One region of the Streptomyces sp. NPDC006516 genome, then DNA from elsewhere that is predicted to be linked to it. Evidence: riboswitches for the same ligand, from Rfam matches in the RefSeq annotation. Region 1 holds a riboswitch; each other region holds the start of a gene.
The links. Region 1 has a riboswitch for cyclic di-AMP ahead of ABZY45_RS25340 (LysM peptidoglycan-binding domain-containing protein). Riboswitches for the same ligand answer to the same signal wherever they lie in the genome.

Region 1 (6,222 bases):
GATCCGCGGGTCGTCGTACTCGTGCTGGAGTTCGTGCAGCAGGTGCTGCGACTGGTTGAGCAGTGACTGGATCTTGGCCGAGGTACCTCGCATGGCCGACCGCGCGGCGGCGTCGACGCGTCCGCGTTCCTCGAGCACCGCCGTGCGCGCGGCCTGCACCGCCTCGGTCAGCAGACGCGCGGCGTCGCCCTCGATCCCGGCCGCCTCCCGCAGTCCGGGGACGGGCGCGGAGCGGTGGGAGAGCGCGGTGGCCGCGGCGGGTATCCGCTTCTCCGCGAGCTGCCGTATCTCCTCGGTGAGGGCGAGGGTGCGCGCCTCGGCTGCTTTGAACTGACGCTCGGCCAGTTCCGCGCGCGCCGCGGCGTGGTGCGACTCGCGCATGGCCCGGTCCGTGCGCACGGCCGACCATATGGCCGTCACGACGGCTGCCAGGGCCAGGATCCATGCCACCACGGCGTCACCGCGTCTCTGTTGTCGGGGACGGCCGATGTCCCGCGCGGTGGCAGGACGCCGGGCCGTCGGGCCGGCCGGCCGTCATGCCGGCTCGCCGGTACACATCGTGCCGGTCTCATGGGCGACGGCCGCCACATCGGCCATCACCTGGAGCACTTCGGGCAGTTCGGAGCCGTCGAGATGACGGTATTCGCTGCCGATGGTCACCACCAGGCGCTCCGGCAGGCCGAGTTCCGGGTGACGGCCCTCTCGGATCACCCGGCGTGCGGCCTCCGTCGCGGGCACACCGGCGGCGTGGAGGGCGTGGGCGCGCTCTCGTACGTACGCGAGGTAGCCGATGTGCTCGCGTACCCCGGCCGGGTCGAGCAGCGGGCCGTGACCGGGGACGATCACCTCGGCCCCGGTGGCCAGCACCCGTTCGCAGGCGTCGATCACATTGCTCAGGGGGCCCGCCCAGTGCACCGGGTGGTCCCCGGGCTGCCGCGCGGTGGAGGCGAAGATGATGTCGCCGCTGAACACCGCGCGGTGCGCGGGGAGATGGACGATCAGGTCACCCGTGGTGTGGGCGGGCGGCAGGGAGGACACCTGGACCGTGTGCTCCCCCAGGGTCAGTTCGAGCTCCCCGGTGAAGTAGGTCGTCGGCAGGACCTGTTCGGTGGCGGACCAGTCGAAGGCCCCGAAGTGACGGCCGAGATACGCGCCGAGGGGCGTCGCCGGATCGCTTCCGGTCACGAGCGCGTGCTGCTGCCGCGGCGTGGGGTCGTGGTGGATGTGCTCCCGGGCCTCCCGGGTCGCGATGATCTCCGCGTCCGGGAGCACGCCGGCACCCCAGAAGTGGTCGCCGTTGGCGTGGGTGACGATCACGCGGTCGACGTTCACCCCGTCGGGCAGGCGCTTGGTGCTCTCCGCCAGGAACTGTCCGGCCAGCAGGGGGTCGTACGGGGCGTCGATCCACAGTGCGCCGCGCCGCGACACGAGAAGCCCGCAGTTGGCCAGGCCCCAGCCCCGCTTCGGCGGCAGCCAGGCGTACAGGCCCGCGCCGAGGTCGACGATGTCCCCAACCGTGATCGGCATGGAGCGATTATGCCGACCGCGATCCGGCCGCGCGTTCGAACTCGGCCAACATATGGGCACCGTGACGCAAAATCGCCCCTCCACCCGGGTCGGGACGCGACCTCGGTGACCGTCCGGGGTCGCTACTGATCGTCCGGGCGGGGGGTTTACCACCTGATGGCCGGGATGCACCCCACTGTGCTCGCAGCGCGCGACGCCTACCCAGCATGGAACAGCGGAACCGGATCGAGCCGACTACCCACCGAGCATGGCTGAAAACCGCCGTACCACGGATCACCGAACCCCAAGGCTCTTTGCTTGTTTCTGCTCGATTGCCCCATGTAACATGCAGAATTGAACAAAGTGGCGACGATTTCCCCCAGTCCACCCTTCAGGTGCGAGCAGCAGTGGAAGCGGAGTGCGCACATGTCCCATGTGGAGAACGAGACGGCGAGTCAGCCGGAGTGCTGGCGCCGCGCCGCGGAGGTTGCCGTCGGCCGGGCGGCGGCACTGCCCGCCGCCGGTGAGCGCGTCGCCGTGGTCGGCTGCGGAACGTCGTATTACATGGCGCAGGCGTACGCCGCGCTCCGCGAGGCGTCCGGGCTGGGCGAGTCGGACGCGTACGCCGCCTCGGAGTTCCCCTTCGGCCGGGCGTACGACCGGGTCGTCGCCCTGACGCGGTCCGGAACGACGACGGAGGTACTCGGCCTGCTGAGCCGGCTGCGGGGCACCACGCGGACCGTGGTGGTGACCGCCGATCCGCACACTCCGGTGAAGGGCGCGGCGGACGAGATGGTCGTCCTCGACTTCGCCGACGAACGGTCCGTGGTGCAGACGCGCTTCGCGACCACGGCGCTGACCCTGTTCCGCGCCCATCTCGGGCTGCACACCGACCAGGTGGTGCGGGATGCGGAGACCGCGCTGGCGCAGCCGCTGCCCGACGGGGTACTGGAGTGCACCCAGTTCAGCTTCCTGGGGCGCGGATGGACCGTCGGGCTCGCCAACGAGGCGGCGCTCAAGATGAAGGAGGCGTCCTTGTCCTGGACGGAGTCCTATCCGGCGATGGAGTACCGCCACGGCCCCATCAGCATCGCGACGGCCGGAACCGCGACGTGGATGTTCGGCGCCGCGCCGGAAGGGCTCGCGGAACAGGTGCGGTCGACGGGCGCGCGGTGGGTGGAGAGCACGTTGGACCCGCTGGCCGACCTGGTCCGCGTCCAGCGGCTGGCGATCGCCCGCGCGGCGGCGCGCGGTCTCGATCCGGACCTGCCGCGCCATCTGACACGTTCGGTGGTGCTGGACGGAGCGGCGGAGGCCTGAGCACGCGTCAGGGCATACCGCGTACCGGGCCGTCGGGCAGCCCGGTGCGCGGCCGTGACCTGCGGGTCAGTCCTCTTCGAAGTAGGTGTCCAGCACGGCGTCGAGTTCCGCCGTCCACTGCTTGAGGCTGCTCCGGGCCCCCGCCTCGACCTCGGCGTTGAACCACCGGCGGCTCGACAGGTGGACGGTCACGGTGAACCGGCGTCCGAAGCGGCCTGTCTTGATCTCGACCGCGCCGATCTCGGCCCAGTCGAACTCCGCTTCCTGGTCGTCCAGCCGGAAGCGGACACCCTCGGCGTCCACCCGGATCGACCCGCGCCGGTCGCTGACCTCGAAGACGGGACCTTCCGCGGCGTCGCGCGCGGCGCCGGCGCCCACGGCAGCCTCGTCCCCGGAAGCCGCTTCGGCCTCTGCGGACGCCTCGCCACCGGGCGCCGCAGGCTCGGCGTCGGTCAGCTCGGCCACGTCGTCCGCGTGCACGACGGCGTCCTCGGGGTCCCGGACCTCCTCGGACGCCTCCGCCTTCTCCGCCCCCGTCCGGGCGGCAACTGGGGCCGTCAGGCCGGGGATGTACGCCGGGTCTGTCCCCGCGGCGAACTCGGGCTTGGTGTTCGAATCTATGCGCTGCTCCACGGCGGGCAGTATGGACGACGAACCTGTACGAGACCAGTCGCCCGGCCGCCCCTGCCCGTCGTTCCGCACCCACGGCCGCCCGGAGGCAGGCCCGGGAGCGCGCATACGGACGACGGGTGGTGCGGGTTCCGCCGAACCCGCACCACCCGTCGGTGGTGTCCCTCTGTCCCCGCCTTCACGCCTCGCGCGTCAGCAGGTCACGCATCCGCGAGGCTCAGTAGGCCCCGAAGACGTTGTCGATCGAGCCGTACCGGTCGGCGGCGTAGTTGCACGCGGCGGTGATGTTGGCGACCGGGTCGTAGCTGTCCGTCGACGTGCCGGGCACGTGGTAGGCCTCGAAGGTCGGGTCGATGACCTGCAGCAGACCCTTCGACGGGATGCCGGCGGCGGCGTTCGAGTCCCAGTTGTTGATGGCCTGGGGGTTGCCCGAGGACTCGCGCATGATGTTGCGGTGGATGCCCTCGTAGCTGCCGGGGATGCCGTGCTCGGCCATGATCGCGAGCGACTCCTTGATCCAGCCGTCGAGGTCGTTCGTGTACGCGGCCGGCGCGGCGGCCGGAGCAGCCTCGGCGGGCGCACCCTGCGCGGCAACCGACGTACTCGTGCGCTCCGAACGGTCGGCGCGGTCGGCACTCTGCTCGGCGCGGTCGGCGGCCTTGTCGGCCTTCTTCTCCGACGTGTCGGCCGACTTCTTCTCGGCCTTGGCGACGATGGCCAGCTTCAGACCGGGGTGAATGAGGTCGGGGTTTCCGCCGACAGCCTTCCGATTGTCCTCGTACAGGGCCTTCCAGCCACCGTTCACGGAATGCTCGCGGGCGATCTTGGCAAGGGTGTCACCCAAGATCACGGAATAGGTGGTGGAGCCGGACTTCTGAGCGGCAATTCCCTTACCGGTCACGGAAGTCGACGCCGCCTTTTCGACGGTGGCGGTGGCCGGGGCGGCGAACGCACCGGTCGCGCCGATGACGGGAAGGGCGAGAGCGCCCGTGGTCACGACGATGATGCCGCGAGTCAGCGAACTGGTCATGGAACGACGGTGCTTACCGTTTTCGGGCATGCTGAATATCCTCTCCGCCGCCTACGAAGTGAGCTGTCGGGTTCGGGCTGGAGATGCCCGGCCGCATAGAGATGCGACTTCACCCCGAGCCGATCCGGATACGGATCGGCGCTTACCTGGGTCCCCCGCTCCTGCCGTACGAGAAGTGGTCGGGTAACCGGACGGCGGCAGGATTAGGCGTTCCATCCGGAGTGATGGTGACCGTAGGCGAGGAATAGCGAAAGGAACAAGCCCGATCTCGTGATCAAAATTCGCCCGCAAGATCGATTCACCGGAATTCGTGTAATCCATCGCACATTACGTCGGCCATTCTTCTTGGCACAGAAGGGAACCGACCGCTCCGCGCGGGCGTCCCCGGGGTGACCAGTGACGCTGGTCACGGAGTCCGAAAAGGGCGTTTTGCTCTCCCTTGAAGGTCCCCAGGTCACACGAAATGGCCTTTTATGGATTACGGGACTAATTTCAAGAAAGTTACTCAAATCGGGCAGAAGGCTCACAACATCCATCTGCGGGCATACCGGCCGAGTCTGTGTGGAATCGATCTAGGCATGACCGACAACCCCTACGCCTCGTACCCGCGGATCACCGTGCTGCCCGTCCAGCCCGGCGACCCGCCCTTCCGCATCGTCGAGATCGACGGAGAGGTGATCGGCCGGGCGACCGCCATGACGGACGTGCTGTTCGCGGCTGCCACAGCAGGGATCCACATCCACGACCTCGACGATCCCGCCGTCGTGAGGTGGGTGGGCGGCGGCAAGCTCAGCTGGCGGCCGCACTGACGGTCCGACCGCGGTCCGGGTGCGGGTCCCGCGGATGGTCCCGCCCCCGCCGCACGTCCCCCCTTGAGCCTCTCGACCCCCGTACGACCTGCCGCGACCGCCTCCCCGGCGGCGAGGATCGCGCCGACGGCGGGCCGCAAGAACAGGCGGCGGGACACATACCGAGCCGCAGAGCGTCTGACCCATACCTATATGCCAAGCACAGCGCATCCAGGCATTGCAGATGCGAGCCACAGCCTCCTATCGTGTCGCACATGCAGTCCTACACCATCGGGCAGGCCGCCCGTCTTCTCGGCGTGAGCCCGGACACCGCCCGTCGCTGGGCGGACGCCGGACGTGTCGCGACCCATCGCGACGACAACGGGCGCCGCCTCGTCGACGGCCGCGACCTGGCCGCGTTCTCGGTCGAGGTCGCCCAGGCCGGCACGGGCGAGGAGGAGGTCCCGTACACCTCTGCGCGCAACGCCTTCCCGGGCATCGTCACCGCGGTGAAGCTCGGTGACGTCGCCGCCCAGGTGGAGATCCAGGCGGGGCCGCACCGGCTCGTCTCACTGCTGACCCGGGAAGCGGTCGAGGAGCTGGGCCTCGAGGTCGGCATGCAGGCCACGGCCCGCGTGAAGTCGACCAGCGTGCATATCGACCGCACCTGAAGCCGTACACACGTCCGCCGGCGAGTGGCGGCTCTCACCGAGGAGTTCCCTGCGATGTCCCTCTCTCCCACCGGCCGCCGGGGCGCCGCCGCCGCGTCGACGGCGGCGCTGCTGTTCACCCTCGCCGCGTGCGGCGGTGACGGCGGGGACAAGGACGCCGCGGCCCCGAAGACCGAACTGACCGTGCTGGCCGCCTCGTCGCTCACCGATGTCTTCGCGACCGCCGAAGCCGCCTACGAGAAGGAGCACCCCGGCACGAAGCTGACCTTCTCGTTCG
Region 2 (6,222 bases), on a different contig from region 1:
ATCTCCTCGGGGAAGGGCGGCCCGGGCGGGACGGTCAGCGACGCGAAGAAGCCGTACAGGTCGTCCGGCGCCTGCGGCAGGAACTCGCGGTACCAGCGCATCACGTCGTGGAAGCGGTCCAGCGGCCACAGGGTGATCCCCACGCCCACCGTGTCCACGGGATGCAGCTCGAAGTCGAACGAGGTGACGATGCCGAAGTTGCCGCCCCCGCCGCGCAGCGCCCAGAAGAGGTCCGCGTGCTCGTTCGCGTTCGCCGGGACGAAGGTGCCGTCGGCCAGGACCACGTCGGCGGAGACCAGATTGTCCGCCGTGAGGCCGTACTTGCGGGTGAGGTAGCCGTGGCCACCGCCGAGGGTGAGCCCGCCGACACCGGTCGTGGACATGATGCCCGCCGGGGTGGCGAGGCCGAACGCGTGGGTGGCGTGGTCGAGATCGCCGAGCTGCGCGCCACCGTCCGCCTGGGCGGTCTGCGTGGCGGGGTCGACGCGTACGCCGCGCATGGGTGACAGGTCGAGCGTGACGGCGTCGTCGGCGAGGCAGAGGCCCGGTCCGCTGTGCCCACCGCCGCGTACGGCGACGGTCAGGCCGTTCTCACGGACGAAGTCGACAGCCGCCATGACGTCCGCCGTGTCGTGGCACTTGACCACCGCGCCGGGCTTCTTGTCGATCATGGCGTTGTAGACCGTGCGGGCCTGGCCGTATTCCTGGTCGTCCGGACCGATGACGGGGCCGCGCAGCCGGCTTCTCATCGTCTCGAGGGTGGTGCCGTCCATGGTCGTCTCCTAGCGCGCGTGCGCCCGGCCTCCTCTGGGCTCCCGCATCGGGTGAGGCTGCTGGGCCGACGTCGGCACCTCAGGATGCCGCGCAGACGGGACCGAACACCGAAGGGCTGTCCCTCCAGCGTCCCGCCGTGGCCGAGGGCCCGCAATCGCGGGGCGCCGTGCCCCGGCCGGCAGCCGGGGCACGGCGCGGGATCACGCCTGCGGTGGGGCGGCCGCGCGCTCGCCCGGCACTGCCGCGGACGCCTCCGGCACCCCCGTGTCCTTACGCAGATGCACCATGAGCCCGATGAAGCCCGCCGCGAACCCGCTGAGCAGGCCCGATATCCCGTGGTTGAACGCGTTGACCGAGGCGCTGCCGGGCACGCCGACGACCAGGTAGTTGACGGCGGCGCTGATCACCGCGCCGAACGCGGCGCCGATCAGCCCGTTGACGAGACAGGTGCGTACGGGCGACTGCGCGGAACCGGGGATTCGGGCAGGTCTGTGCGGTGTGGACATGGCAGGAGGCCCTCCAGACAGGCGGGAAGCGAGTTCGGGGGGCGTGACAACCCCCTTGGGCACGGCACTATGCCTGCCAACTGTGCCTGGCGCACCCTCTGTTGGCGCGATGCGCCGGTGACGAGGGGTCCCGCCTCCGAGGTGGGCGAGGGCGGGGGTGGTCAGGACCGCGTCCCGGATGGCGTAGAGTTACAACCACAACGACGCGGGGTGGAGCAGCTCGGTAGCTCGCTGGGCTCATAACCCAGAGGTCGCAGGTTCAAATCCTGTCCCCGCTACTGAAGACAGAGGCCCGGATCCTTCCAAGGATCCGGGCCTCTGTCGTGTGCCCACCGCCGCACGCTTGACCTTGACGTTACGTAAAGATCTACCGTTTCCCGCATGGAGTGGTCCATCCAGGAAATCGCCCGGCAGGCCGGCACCACGAGCCGCACGCTCCGGCACTACGGGGAGCTCGGCCTCCTGACGCCGAGCCGCACGGGCGCCAACGGCTACCGCTATTACGACCAGGAGGCCCTGGTCAGGCTCCAGCGCATCCTGCTGCTGCGGGAGCTGGGACTCTCGCTGCCCGCGATCAAGGACGTACTGGAGGGGCAACGGGACACCTCGGCGGCGCTGCGGGCCCATCTGCGGCTGCTGGAGCAGGAGCGGGAGCGCATCGGGCGGCAGATCGCCTCGGTGCGGACCACTCTCCAAAAAACCGAGGAAGGGGAAGGGCTCATGGCCGAGGAAGTGTTCGACGGCTTCGATCACACGGTGTACGAACAGGAGGTCACCGAGCGCTGGGGCCGCGAGGCGTACGAGCGCGGCGACCGGTGGTGGAAAGGACTGGGCCCGGACGGGCGCGCGCGATTCCAGGAGGAGCACGAGCAGATCGCCCGGGACTACGGCGAGGCCAGGGCGGCCGGTCTCGACGCGGGCTCCGACGAGGTGCAGGACATCGCGCGCAGGCACTGCGAGTGGCTCGCGGTGACCATGGAACCCACCCGTTCGTATGTAACCGGCATCGCGGAGATGTACGTCGCCGATCCTCGCTTCGCGAGGAACTACGATCGGTACGGGGACGGAACAGCCGTCTTCGTACGGGATGCACTGACGATCTACGCGCGGCACCGGCTCACCGGCTGACCTCCGGGGGGCGGGCCCCGGCGCGCTCCTCCCTTCGGCCGATGACGGGTCGCCGTGCGGCGCGGCTCCGGCGAGCCTGGGTGGGGCGCGGTACCGTCCGCAGCCGTGGACGGACCGGGCAGGAGTGCACAGGTGGGGAAGCGGGACGGACGGCGAGTGAGTGCTGCCGGGAACTCCCGTGCCCGGCGCTTCGTGCGCGCGCTGCCCGCCCTGATGATCTGTGCCGGAGTGGTCTTCGACCTGCTGACGCCGACCGAGGTGTCCGCCGTACCGCTCTTCGCGGCGGCCCCGCTGATCGCCGCCCCGTTCTTCTCGCTGGCCTCGACCGTGCGCACCGCGGTGGTCGCCATCCTCGTCGTACTCGTCATCCGGATCTCGGACGGCGTCCTCTACAAGGTCGTACCGCTCACCGACCTGCTCACCCTGCTGACGGTGTCCGTACTCGCCCTCGTCATCAACGGCGTCGTGCGGCGCGGGAACGAGCAGCTTGCCTCGGCCCGGGTCATCGCGGAGACCGCGATGCGCGCGGTGCTTCCCACGCCCGAGTCACGGATCGGCGGGCTGCAGGTCGCGGCGCGCTACGAGCCGGCCCAGGCCGACGAGTTCGTCGGCGGTGATCTGTTCGCCGTGGCGGACACGCCCTACGGCGTGCGGCTGGTGCTCGGGGACGTACGGGGCAAGGGGCTGGACGCGGTGGCGGCGGTGGCCGTCGTGATCGGGGCGTTCCGGGAGGCCGCCGAGCAGGAGCGGTCGCTCGAAGGGGTGGTCCAGCGGCTGGAGCGGGCTCTGGCCCGGGAGGGCTCACGGCGCGGCGGGTTCGACTCCGTGGAGGGGTTCGTCACCGCCGTGCTCGCCGAGATCCCGGCGGGCTCGGAGACCTTGCGGGTCGTCAACCGCGGGCACCCCGAGCCGCTGGTCCTGCATCCGGACGGGGCGCTCGACGTGCTGACGCCGGCCGAACCGGCCCTGCCGCTGGGCATGGGGCTGGGTGCGTGGCCGGACCGTGCGGACGAGTGGCCGCTGCCGGCCGGGGCGACGTTCCTGGCGTTCACGGACGGCCTGTCGGAGGCGCGGGACGCGCACGGTGCGTTCTACGACCCGGAGGCACGGCTGCGTGGCCGGATCTTTCCGGGGCCGGAGGAGCTGCTGTCCGCGCTCACCGACGACGTACGTCTGCACACCGGGGGCCGGTCGACGGACGACCTGGCGCTCCTCGCGGTCGGGAGGCCGTCCCGGGGTCAGCCCGAGCGGCGGACGACCGTGAAGATTGTGGGGCGGGACAGTGAATGACGGGCGGCGACCGTCCGTAGTCACGAGGCACCTCTCCGATAACATTTGACACACCATCAGAAACTGACAGTGTGTCGCGCGTCGCGCAACTCGCCCGTTTGAGCCCGTTTGACCCCTGAAAGTCCAGGCCAGGGCCGTGAACGATCTGTCGGAACAGCTTGGAATCGGACCCAGGTGTCTATTAACGTTCGATAACGCAGCGCGGTTGTACCTGTCGTCGCAAGAGGCGGCACCGTGCGCGGCGCCGAATTCCGCAAGGGAACCGGGGAACCACCTACATGGGGTGAATCGGACACCTGTGTCTCGTGAGAGACGAAGGGGCCCGTAGGAGACCTTCCTGCTCCGAACCCGTCAGCTAACCCGGTAGGCGAGAAGGAAGGAAAGGAGTGCGCCCACGTGGCGTCGAATCAGCCTGCCCCCGAGGCCCCGTCACCCTTCAGGACCGACAGCCTCGGTACCGAGGACAGGACTTGGGAGGAATGGAACCCCACCGAGGAGTCCATCCGCCCCGTACGCGGTCGGCACCGTGTAGCCAAGCAGCGTGGTCTCGCCCGTAGCTCCACCGTCCTCGGCGTCGGCGTCATCGCGGCCGTCGGAGCGGGTGGCATGGCCACCGCGCAGAGCAAGCCGCCGGTCTCCATCTCCCTTCCCGATTCCATCGCGGACAATCTCCCCGACGCCAAGTCCCTGCCCGGCGTTGGCGCGTTCATGTCCGGCGACTCCGACGCGGACCAGCAGACGGTCGCCTCCTCCCCCCTCACCTCCGCGGGCATCACGGCCGCCGAGGCCGAGCAGGGAACCACCGACGCCGGCGAGGCGCTGCGCGCCCGCATCCTCCAGCAGGCCGAGCAGCAGCAGGCCGGAGCCGATGCCGAGGCCAGGGCCGCCGAGGAGACGGCGGCGGCCGAGGCAGCCGCGGCCCAGGCGGCGAAGCAGCAGACCGTGGCCGAGGCCGAGGCCGTCGCGAAGAAGAAGGCGGCGGAAGAGGCGGCGAAGAAGAAGGCGGAGGCCGAGCGCCTCGCCAAGCTCGCCGCCAGCTATGCCGTCCCGACCTCCTCGTACTACATCAGCTCGAGCTTCGGTCAGGCCGGTTCGATGTGGTCCTCCGGCTACCACACCGGGCTGGACTTCGCGGCCCCGACCGGTACGCCGGTCAAGGCGGTGCACAGCGGCACGGTGAAGTCGGCCGGCTACTCCGGTTCGTACGGCTACCGCACGGTCCTCGAGCTGGAGGACGGCACCGAGGTCTGGTACTGCCACCAGTCCTCGATGGACGTGACCGCAGGTCAGAAGGTCACCACCGGCCAGACCATCGGCCGCGTCGGAGCGACGGGCAATGTGACCGGCGCGCACCTGCACCTGGAGATCCACACCGCTGACGGCACGGGCATCGACCCGATGGCCTGGCTGCGCGGTAAGGGCCTCACGATCTGATCCCGCGCGCCGTCACGCGGCGCACCGAACCCCGGCGGCCCTGACGCACTACCCCCCGACGTCAGGGCCGCCGGTTCGTCGTGTCCTGGTGGTGTGTCCTGGTTCGTGCGTGCCGTCGGTTCATGCGTGTCGGTTCGTGGGTGCCTCCGACGAGCTCACGCTCGCCCGCCTGGCGGGCTCACGGAGGCGGGGGAGCGCGGTGGCGGGCACCGTCCTCCAGGTAGGGGTTGTAGCCCCCGTAGTGCCGGTGCGGTGCCGGTGGCTGCTGCGCCGCCACGCTCCCGTGGGAGAACTGACCGGGGAACGGCTGCGGGGCGGCCGGCCTGGGCGGCCGTACCCGGCCCGTCGCGTGGGCGGCGTACGTCAGGGCGGGGCCCGCGACCGCCCGGCGCTGCCACAGGTGGTGCAGCAGCTCCTGCTCGCGGAGTGCGAACTCCGGTCCCGCGCCGTCGTGGCGGGCCCTTCGGCGGAGCATGGCCAGGGACGTCGCGAACGACTCGTACTCGGCGACGGCACGGGCCGCGGCCCTGCCCCGGTTCCGGTCGGGGTAGCTGTGCCAGTGCCTCGCCATGTCGCGGGCCATACCCCGCGCCCGCATCGAGGCGAGCGCGAGCGGCTCGGCGGGGGCGAGCCAGCCGGCCGCCGCGTACACCGGCAGCTCGGTGGACAAGGTGCGCAGCTCCCGCTGGCGCGACCAGATCGCCAGCCACGTCACCAGAGCGAAGCACGGAACCATGAACGCGCCGTACACCGCGTAGAAGCCGTACGGGCCGAAGGCCGACGAGCCGTTCCACACGGCGTGCATGCCCATGGCGAGGACGAGTCCCAGCAGGGGCGAGACGATCCGGCGAATCCGGTGCCGCGCGCCTCCGAGGGCCGCGATGCCGAGTCCTATGCCGGAGAGCACCGTGAACAGAGGGTGGGCGAACGGCGACATCACCACGCGCACGAAGAACGTCCCCGCCGTCACGGAGGCGAGGCCCGTGGTGCCGAGCTGCTGATCCTCGCCGAAGGCGTTGCCCAGGTAGAGGATGTTCTCGGTGAAGGCGAACCCGGTCGCGGTGAAGCCCGCGACCACGATGCCGTCGAC
Region 3 (6,222 bases), on a different contig from region 1:
CTTCTGTACCGGGGCCCGCTGGCCTCGTGCGACTACGACTGCCCGTACTGCCCGTTCGCCAAGCGGCGGGACAGCGGCGAGCAACTGCGGGCCGACCGCGCCGCCCTGGAGCGGTTCACGACGTGGGCCGCCGACCAGACCGGTGACCGGCTGTCGGTGCTGTTCACCCCGTGGGGCGAAGGCCTGGTGCGTTCCTGGTACCGGCGCGCGCTCGTGGAGTTGTCGCATCTGCCGCACATCGAGCGGGTCGCCGTGCAGACCAACCTCAGCGGGCGTACGGGCTGGCTGGCCGAGGCGGAGCGGGACAAGGTCGCCCTGTGGTGCACCTACCACCCGGGCCAGACACCGTACGAGCGCTTCCTCGGCAGGTGCCGGGAGCTGACGGCGCTGGGGGTCCGTCACAGTGTCGGTGTCGTCGGGGTGGCGGAGCATCTGGAGGAGGCGAGGAGGCTGCGCGCGGAGTTGCCGTCCGAGGTCTATCTCTGGGTCAACGCCGCCGAGGGGCACACCTATACGGACGAGGAGGCGTATCTCTGGACCGCCCTGGACCCGCTGTTCCCCTACAGCCGGTTCCCGCACCGCTCCGCCGGGCTGCCCTGCCGGACGGGCGAGTCGGTCGTCTCGGTGGACGGCGACGGGACGGTGCGCCGCTGTCATTTCGTCAGGGCGGAGCTGGGCAATCTCTACGACGGCAGCTACCGCGAGGCGCTCGGTCCGCGTGGCTGTCCGCTCGACGTGTGCGACTGCCACATCGGCTACGTGCACCTGGAGACGCTGCCGTTGTACGACGTCTTCGCAGGCGGCGTGCTGGAGCGCGTACCGGCTCGTCCGGTCCCTGTGCCGGGCGGCCCGTCGGGGACGCCCGACCGCCCGGGGCGGGATGCGGCCCCGGGCGGACCCGTGACACCGGGCCCGGCCCGGCGTCCCCTCCCGATCGTCACGCGCTGATCGGTCAGAGCGGGAGCAGGTCGGGACGCTTGGCCGCAACGTGGTCACCGGAGGACTCGCCGCGCAGCCGTCGGCCGATCCAGGGGACGAGGTACTCCCGCGCCCACTGGATGTCGTCACGGCGCACCTCCAGCGGCCCGCGGTACGCCTGCGGGGGCCACGCCTGGTCCGGGTCGGCCGGCACGTCGAGGCCGAGGACCTGGGCGGCGCGCAGCGCGACCCGGGTGTGTCCCTCGGGCGAGAGGTGCAGACGGTCGTTGTCCCAGGCGCGCCGGTCCTGCACGGACCGCAGGGACCACAGGTCCAGCACCGGGCAGTCGTAGCGGTCGGCGATGGACCGGACATGCGCGGTGTACATGGCGATCTTGCCGCGCAGGTGCTTGAGCACGGGGATGCCTCGGGTGTCGAAGCCGGTGGTGACCATGACGGTGCCGACCGTCTGCGTCAGCTCGGCGACCGCGCGTTCGAAGCGTTCCGCCACGTCGTCCGGGTCGGAGCCGGGACGGAGGATGTCGTTGCCGCCCGCGCAGAAGGTCACCAGATCAGGTGCCAGCTCCTTGGCGCGGGGGACCTGTTCCTCGACTATCTGGTCGAGGAGGCGTCCGCGTACGGCGAGATTGGCGTACCGGAAGTTCCCGTGCGTGTCGTCCACAGGGGCGACCACCGCGTGCGGGACCGGGAGCCGGTCCGCGAGGAGGACCGCGAGCCGGTCCGCCCAGCCGACCAGCGCGCCGTCCGGGCCAGGGTCTCCGACGCCTTCGGTGAAGCTGTCGCCAATCGCTGCGTACGACCCGATGATGCCTCGTTGGTTGTTTCTCGAATCGTCTGCCACAAGCGCTTATCTTGCACCTTCGAATGTGACCTACGCGACCGTAATAAGGGGTTGACGGGTGGTGAGAAAGACCACCCGGTCAGTTTTTGGTAAAGCCGGAATAAGGAGAGGGGCGGTGCGCCGTGGCGCACCGCCCCTCTGCCTCGCCTTCAGGCCGCCGGGTCTCAGATGGAGACGCCGTGCGAACGCAGGTAGGCGATCGGGTCGACGTCCGAGCCGTAGCTCGGGCCGGTGCGGACCTCGAAGTGGAGGTGCGGACCGGTGGAGTTGCCGGTGGAACCGGAGAGACCGATCTGCTGGCCACCGGTGACGGTCTGGCCGGCCGAGACCTCCAGCGAGGACAGGTGGGCGTACTGGGAGTACATGCCGTCGCTGTGCTGGATGACGACCTCGTTGCCGTACGAGCCGCTCCAGCCCGCCGAGACCACGGTGCCAGGGCCGATGGACCGGACGCTGGTGCCGGATGCGGCCTGGAAGTCGGAACCGGTGTGGTAGCCGCTGGACCAGCTGGCGCCCGAGGCGCGGTACTGGGTGGTGACGTTGGGGTTCTCGACCGGGGCGGCGTAGCCGGAAGTGTTGCCCTCCGACGCGGCGGACTCGGTGGAGGTCGTGGTCGCCGTCTTCTCCGCCGGGGCGGCAGCCTTCTCGGCAGGGGCGGCCGGCTTCTCGGCCGCCTTCTCCTTGGAGGGCGCGGCCTTGGAAGGTGCGGCCTCCGCGGAACCGGACGCCTTGGCTCCGAGAACCAGCTTCATGCCCGGCTGGATCAGGCTCGGGTTCCCGCCGACGACCTCACGGTTGTCCTTGTACAGCTTCTGCCAGCCGCCCTTGACCTTCTTCTCCGCCGCGATCTTCGCCAGGTAGTCGCCGGCGACGACGGAGTAGGTCTTCGGGGCGCTCTTGGCCGCGGCGGGCGCGCTCTGCGCGGCCGGCTTGGCGGCCGGTGCGGACTGCTCCGCCGCGTTGGCGCCGGTGGCGCCGATCAGCGGAAGGGCGAGAACGGCGCCGCCGGTCCCCGCGGCGAGGATGCCGCGCGAGATCGGGCTGGTCCTGGTACGGCGGTGCTTACCCTTTGCGGGCATGGGGCATTCCTCTCCGGCGCCTGCGAGGTGAGCTGTCGGGTGCGGACTGGAGATGCCCGGCCGCGCGGTGCGCGACTTGACCCCGAGCCGGTTCCGGATCCCTCCGGCCGGCGGCTTACCTGGTTCCCCCGCTCCTGCCACACGTGTGTCGGTGCGGATTCCGGACGGCGGCAGGATTAGGCGTTCCATCCGGATTGACCGTGACCGTAAGCGAGCCGGGTCGCCGGGAACAAGCCACGGATTGCGCACCGGAATCGGCGCTTCAATTTCTGCGCGGAATTCCCGTCACCCTCCGTGGATTACGGATCTTGGCATTCCGCGCGGCGTCAGGAATACCCACCGGCGGCTCCGCCACACACCGTCACGGATATGATCCCGCTCACCCGCCTCACACCATCTCCCGCACAAGCAGAGCATGTTCGGCTAAATACACCAATACGGACATGTCATTGCTTTTACTGACCAACCCATACGACCGGTCACCCCATTTCGCCGAGCGGCGTCCGAGACGATTGGCCGGTGCAGTTATGTCGTATCGTCGCGAGCGTGCCCCCGTCGGCGAGCGGCGCCGACGCCAGACACCACAGGAGCCCTTGTGACGCAGCTGCCAGAGGTCCCGCCGGCCGACGCCGGGACGACGGACGTCGAGCTGACCGGTGTCCGCAACTTCCGCGACGTGGGCGGCCTCCCCACCGTCGACGGCGGCAGGGTCCGCTACGGGCGCCTCTACCGCAGCGGCCACCTCGCCCACGCCACCCCTGAGGACGCCGCCTTCCTCTCCGGGCTCGGCCTGCACACGGTCTTCGACTTCCGCAACGCGGCCGACCACAAGCTCGACGGCCATGACGTGGAGCTGCCGGGAGTCCGGAATGTCAGCATTCCCCTCTCCGATCCGGCCGACGGCGCGGAGTTCTGGCGACTGGTGCGCGACGGCAACATCCAGCAGCTGCGTTCGATCCTGGCCGACGGCAAGGGCACGGCACGGATGGTCGCCTCGTACCGCGCGATCATCAAGGACCGCACCGCCGAACACAGCCGTGTCCTGCACGCGCTGGCCGAGGACAGTGTGCCCGCGCTGATGCACTGCGCCGCGGGCAAGGACCGGGCCGGGCTGTCCGTCGCGGTCTCGCTGCTGGCCGTCGGGGTCGAGAAGGAGGCCATCGAGGCCGACTACCTCAAGTCCAACGACGCGCACCGGCGCTACAAGGTGCGCCGGAGCGACACCTCCTCGGCGGGGATGTCGGACGAGGTGATGGAACTGCTCAATCCGCTCTTCGGCGCCCACCCGGACTATCTCGCGGCGGCGTTCGAGACCATCGAGGAGGTCTGGGGCGGGACGGACCGCTATCTCCGCGAAGGACTGAAGATCGACGCGGCGACCCGCGAGAAGCTGCGTGAGCGGCTCGTCGAGGACGCCTGAGCCCGGCGGTCAGCCTCCGCACGCCACACCGGTCAGCCTTTGCCCGCCACGCTGAAGAGAAGGAAGAGGAAGGCCGCGACGACGTGGCCGGCCACCAGGTAGGCGAAGAGCCGGATGACGACGCCGCGGGGCATCCTCCGTTCTTGGGTGTCCGCGCTCTTCTGCCTGCTCGGGGTGAGCGGGTCGTAGTGCTCCGAATCGGACATGACGGTCCTCTCTTCCGGCCCTTCGGGCCGGGATGACAAAGGGTCGGCAGGCTGGGGCGCGTGCCGGATCGGCGACGGTGCCGGATCAGAGGCGGTGGGCCCCGCCGCCGAGGCACAGCTCCGCGGTGGGACTCTGCAGCAGCGTGTGGACGAAGAGCAGCCGCGCCCCGCCGGCGTCGAGCGCGGCGATCCTGTGCGGGGTGAGCGAGTCGAAGTGCGCGCTGTCACCCGGCTCGAGGTCATGAACGGTGTCCCCGAGCACGACGCGCAGCCTGCCGTCGAGGACGTACAGCCACTCCTCTCCGGGGTGTACGCGCACGAGGTCGCCCTCGGTGCCGTACGGCACACGCACGCGCAGCGCCTGCATCGCCCGGCCCGAGCCGCCGGCCTGCCGGTAGAGCCAGCCACCGTCGCCGCCCGGCGCGCCTTCGAGGGGACCGCCGCGGACGATCGCGTCACGTTCGGGCGGCATCTCGCCCAGCAGCTCGGAGACGGTCGTACCGTAGACCCTGGCGAGTCCGAGCAGCATGGGCAGCGAGGGCTGCCTCCGGCCCGTTTCGAGCCGGGAGAGGTGGGCGGGCGAGAGTCCTGCCCGCCCGGCCGCGGCCTCCAGGGTCAGACCGCGGTTGCGGCGCAGGTCACGCAGGCGTGGCGCAACCCCTGGAAGCTCTTCGGCCGCCCCTTCGTCAGAGGGATTCATGCCTCCATTGGGCCAGGATCTTTCCTCTGAGGCAAGTTTATTGCCTCAGAGGCAAATCACCCTCAGCGGTTGGCGACGGCCTGCTTCACCAGAGTCCTGCCGAAGTCCCACATCAGCCCGCCCCCGCTGTGCGCGTCGTCCATGACGGCCGTGAACGCGGTCACGAAGCGTTCGACCTCCGCCTCCCCGATGACCAGCGGCGGGATCAGCTTGATCACTTCCAGGTGGTCGCCGGAGACCTGGGTGAGGATGCGGTGCTTCTGGAGCAGCGGCACGACCACCATCTGCGCGAAGAGACCCTTGCGCGCCGCCTGGAGCATCGTCCAGCGACTGCGGAGCTTGAGCGAGGAGGGCCGGCCGAACTCGATCCCGATCATCAGCCCGCGGCCTCGTACCTCGTGCAGCAGCTCGTAGCGGCCGACGAGCGCGGAGAGCCGCTCGCGCAGCAGATCGCCGGTACGCCGGGCGTTCGCGACGGTCTCCTCCTGCTCCATCACCGCGAGGACGGCGAGCCCGGCCGCCATGGCCTGCGCGTTCGATCCGAAACTGGCGGAGTGGACGAGGACGCGGTCCATGGAGGAGTAGACGCGCTTGAAGATCCAGTCCTTGCCGAGCGTCGCTCCGACCGGCACGTAGCCGCCGGAGAGCGCCTTGGCCACGCAGAGCAGATCGGGCTCGACCCCCTCCTCGTGCTGGTACGCGTAGAAGTCGCCGGTCCTGCCCAGCCCGGTCTGGACCTCGTCGGCGATCAGCACGGCCTTGTGGCGGTGGAGCAGCTCCTGCGCCTCCCGGAGGAAGCCGGGCGGCGCGGCATGGACGCCCTTGCCCTGGATCGGCTCGACGACCAGTCCCGCCACGTCCCCGCGCTTCAGCTCACGGCGCAGGGCGTCGAGGTCACCGAGCTCGATGGCGGTGTCGGGGAGCAGGGGGGCGAACCCGTCCCGGAACCCCTGCTCCCCGTTGACCGAGAGCGAGCCGGTCGTCAGCCCGTGGAAGGCGTGGGAGCAGTAGAGGATCCTGGGCCTGCCGGTGGCGTA

Region 2: it holds a riboswitch for cyclic di-AMP, as region 1 does, so the genes downstream of both, ABZY45_RS20035 (M23 family metallopeptidase) here and ABZY45_RS25340 (LysM peptidoglycan-binding domain-containing protein) in region 1, are expected to answer to the same signal.
Region 3: it holds a riboswitch for cyclic di-AMP, as region 1 does, so the genes downstream of both, ABZY45_RS25700 (LysM peptidoglycan-binding domain-containing M23 family metallopeptidase) here and ABZY45_RS25340 (LysM peptidoglycan-binding domain-containing protein) in region 1, are expected to answer to the same signal.

What each region holds. Positions count from the first base shown of each region.
Region 1 is NZ_JBEXPD010000010.1:231,856-238,077, reverse strand. Features, by position in the region: gene ABZY45_RS25360 (ATP-binding protein) at 1-453, opposite strand, end outside; gene ABZY45_RS25355 (MBL fold metallo-hydrolase) at 535-1,527, opposite strand; gene ABZY45_RS25350 (sugar isomerase) at 1,933-2,826, shown strand; gene ABZY45_RS25345 (hypothetical protein) at 2,893-3,459, opposite strand; gene ABZY45_RS25340 (LysM peptidoglycan-binding domain-containing protein) at 3,674-4,516, opposite strand; cyclic di-AMP (ydaO/yuaA leader) riboswitch at 4,522-4,706, opposite strand; gene ABZY45_RS25335 (hypothetical protein) at 5,065-5,295, shown strand; gene ABZY45_RS25330 (helix-turn-helix transcriptional regulator) at 5,550-5,945, shown strand; gene modA (molybdate ABC transporter substrate-binding protein) at 6,000-6,222, shown strand, end outside.
Region 2 is NZ_JBEXPD010000007.1:20,662-26,883, reverse strand. Features, by position in the region: gene ABZY45_RS20060 (FAD-binding oxidoreductase) at 1-773, opposite strand, end outside; gene ABZY45_RS20055 (hypothetical protein) at 975-1,280, opposite strand; tRNA gene ABZY45_RS20050 (tRNA-Met) at 1,485-1,558, shown strand; gene ABZY45_RS20045 (MerR family transcriptional regulator) at 1,662-2,408, shown strand; gene ABZY45_RS20040 (PP2C family protein-serine/threonine phosphatase) at 2,541-3,698, shown strand; cyclic di-AMP (ydaO/yuaA leader) riboswitch at 3,931-4,083, shown strand; gene ABZY45_RS20035 (M23 family metallopeptidase) at 4,095-5,132, shown strand; gene ABZY45_RS20030 (PrsW family intramembrane metalloprotease) at 5,311-6,222, opposite strand, start outside.
Region 3 is NZ_JBEXPD010000011.1:2,499-8,720, reverse strand. Features, by position in the region: gene ABZY45_RS25710 (STM4011 family radical SAM protein) at 1-948, shown strand, start outside; gene ABZY45_RS25705 (SGNH/GDSL hydrolase family protein) at 953-1,780, opposite strand; gene ABZY45_RS25700 (LysM peptidoglycan-binding domain-containing M23 family metallopeptidase) at 1,945-2,859, opposite strand; cyclic di-AMP (ydaO/yuaA leader) riboswitch at 2,864-3,052, opposite strand; gene ABZY45_RS25695 (tyrosine-protein phosphatase) at 3,455-4,279, shown strand; gene ABZY45_RS25690 (DUF6126 family protein) at 4,312-4,485, opposite strand; gene ABZY45_RS25685 (XRE family transcriptional regulator) at 4,571-5,185, opposite strand; gene ABZY45_RS25680 (aspartate aminotransferase family protein) at 5,248-6,222, opposite strand, start outside.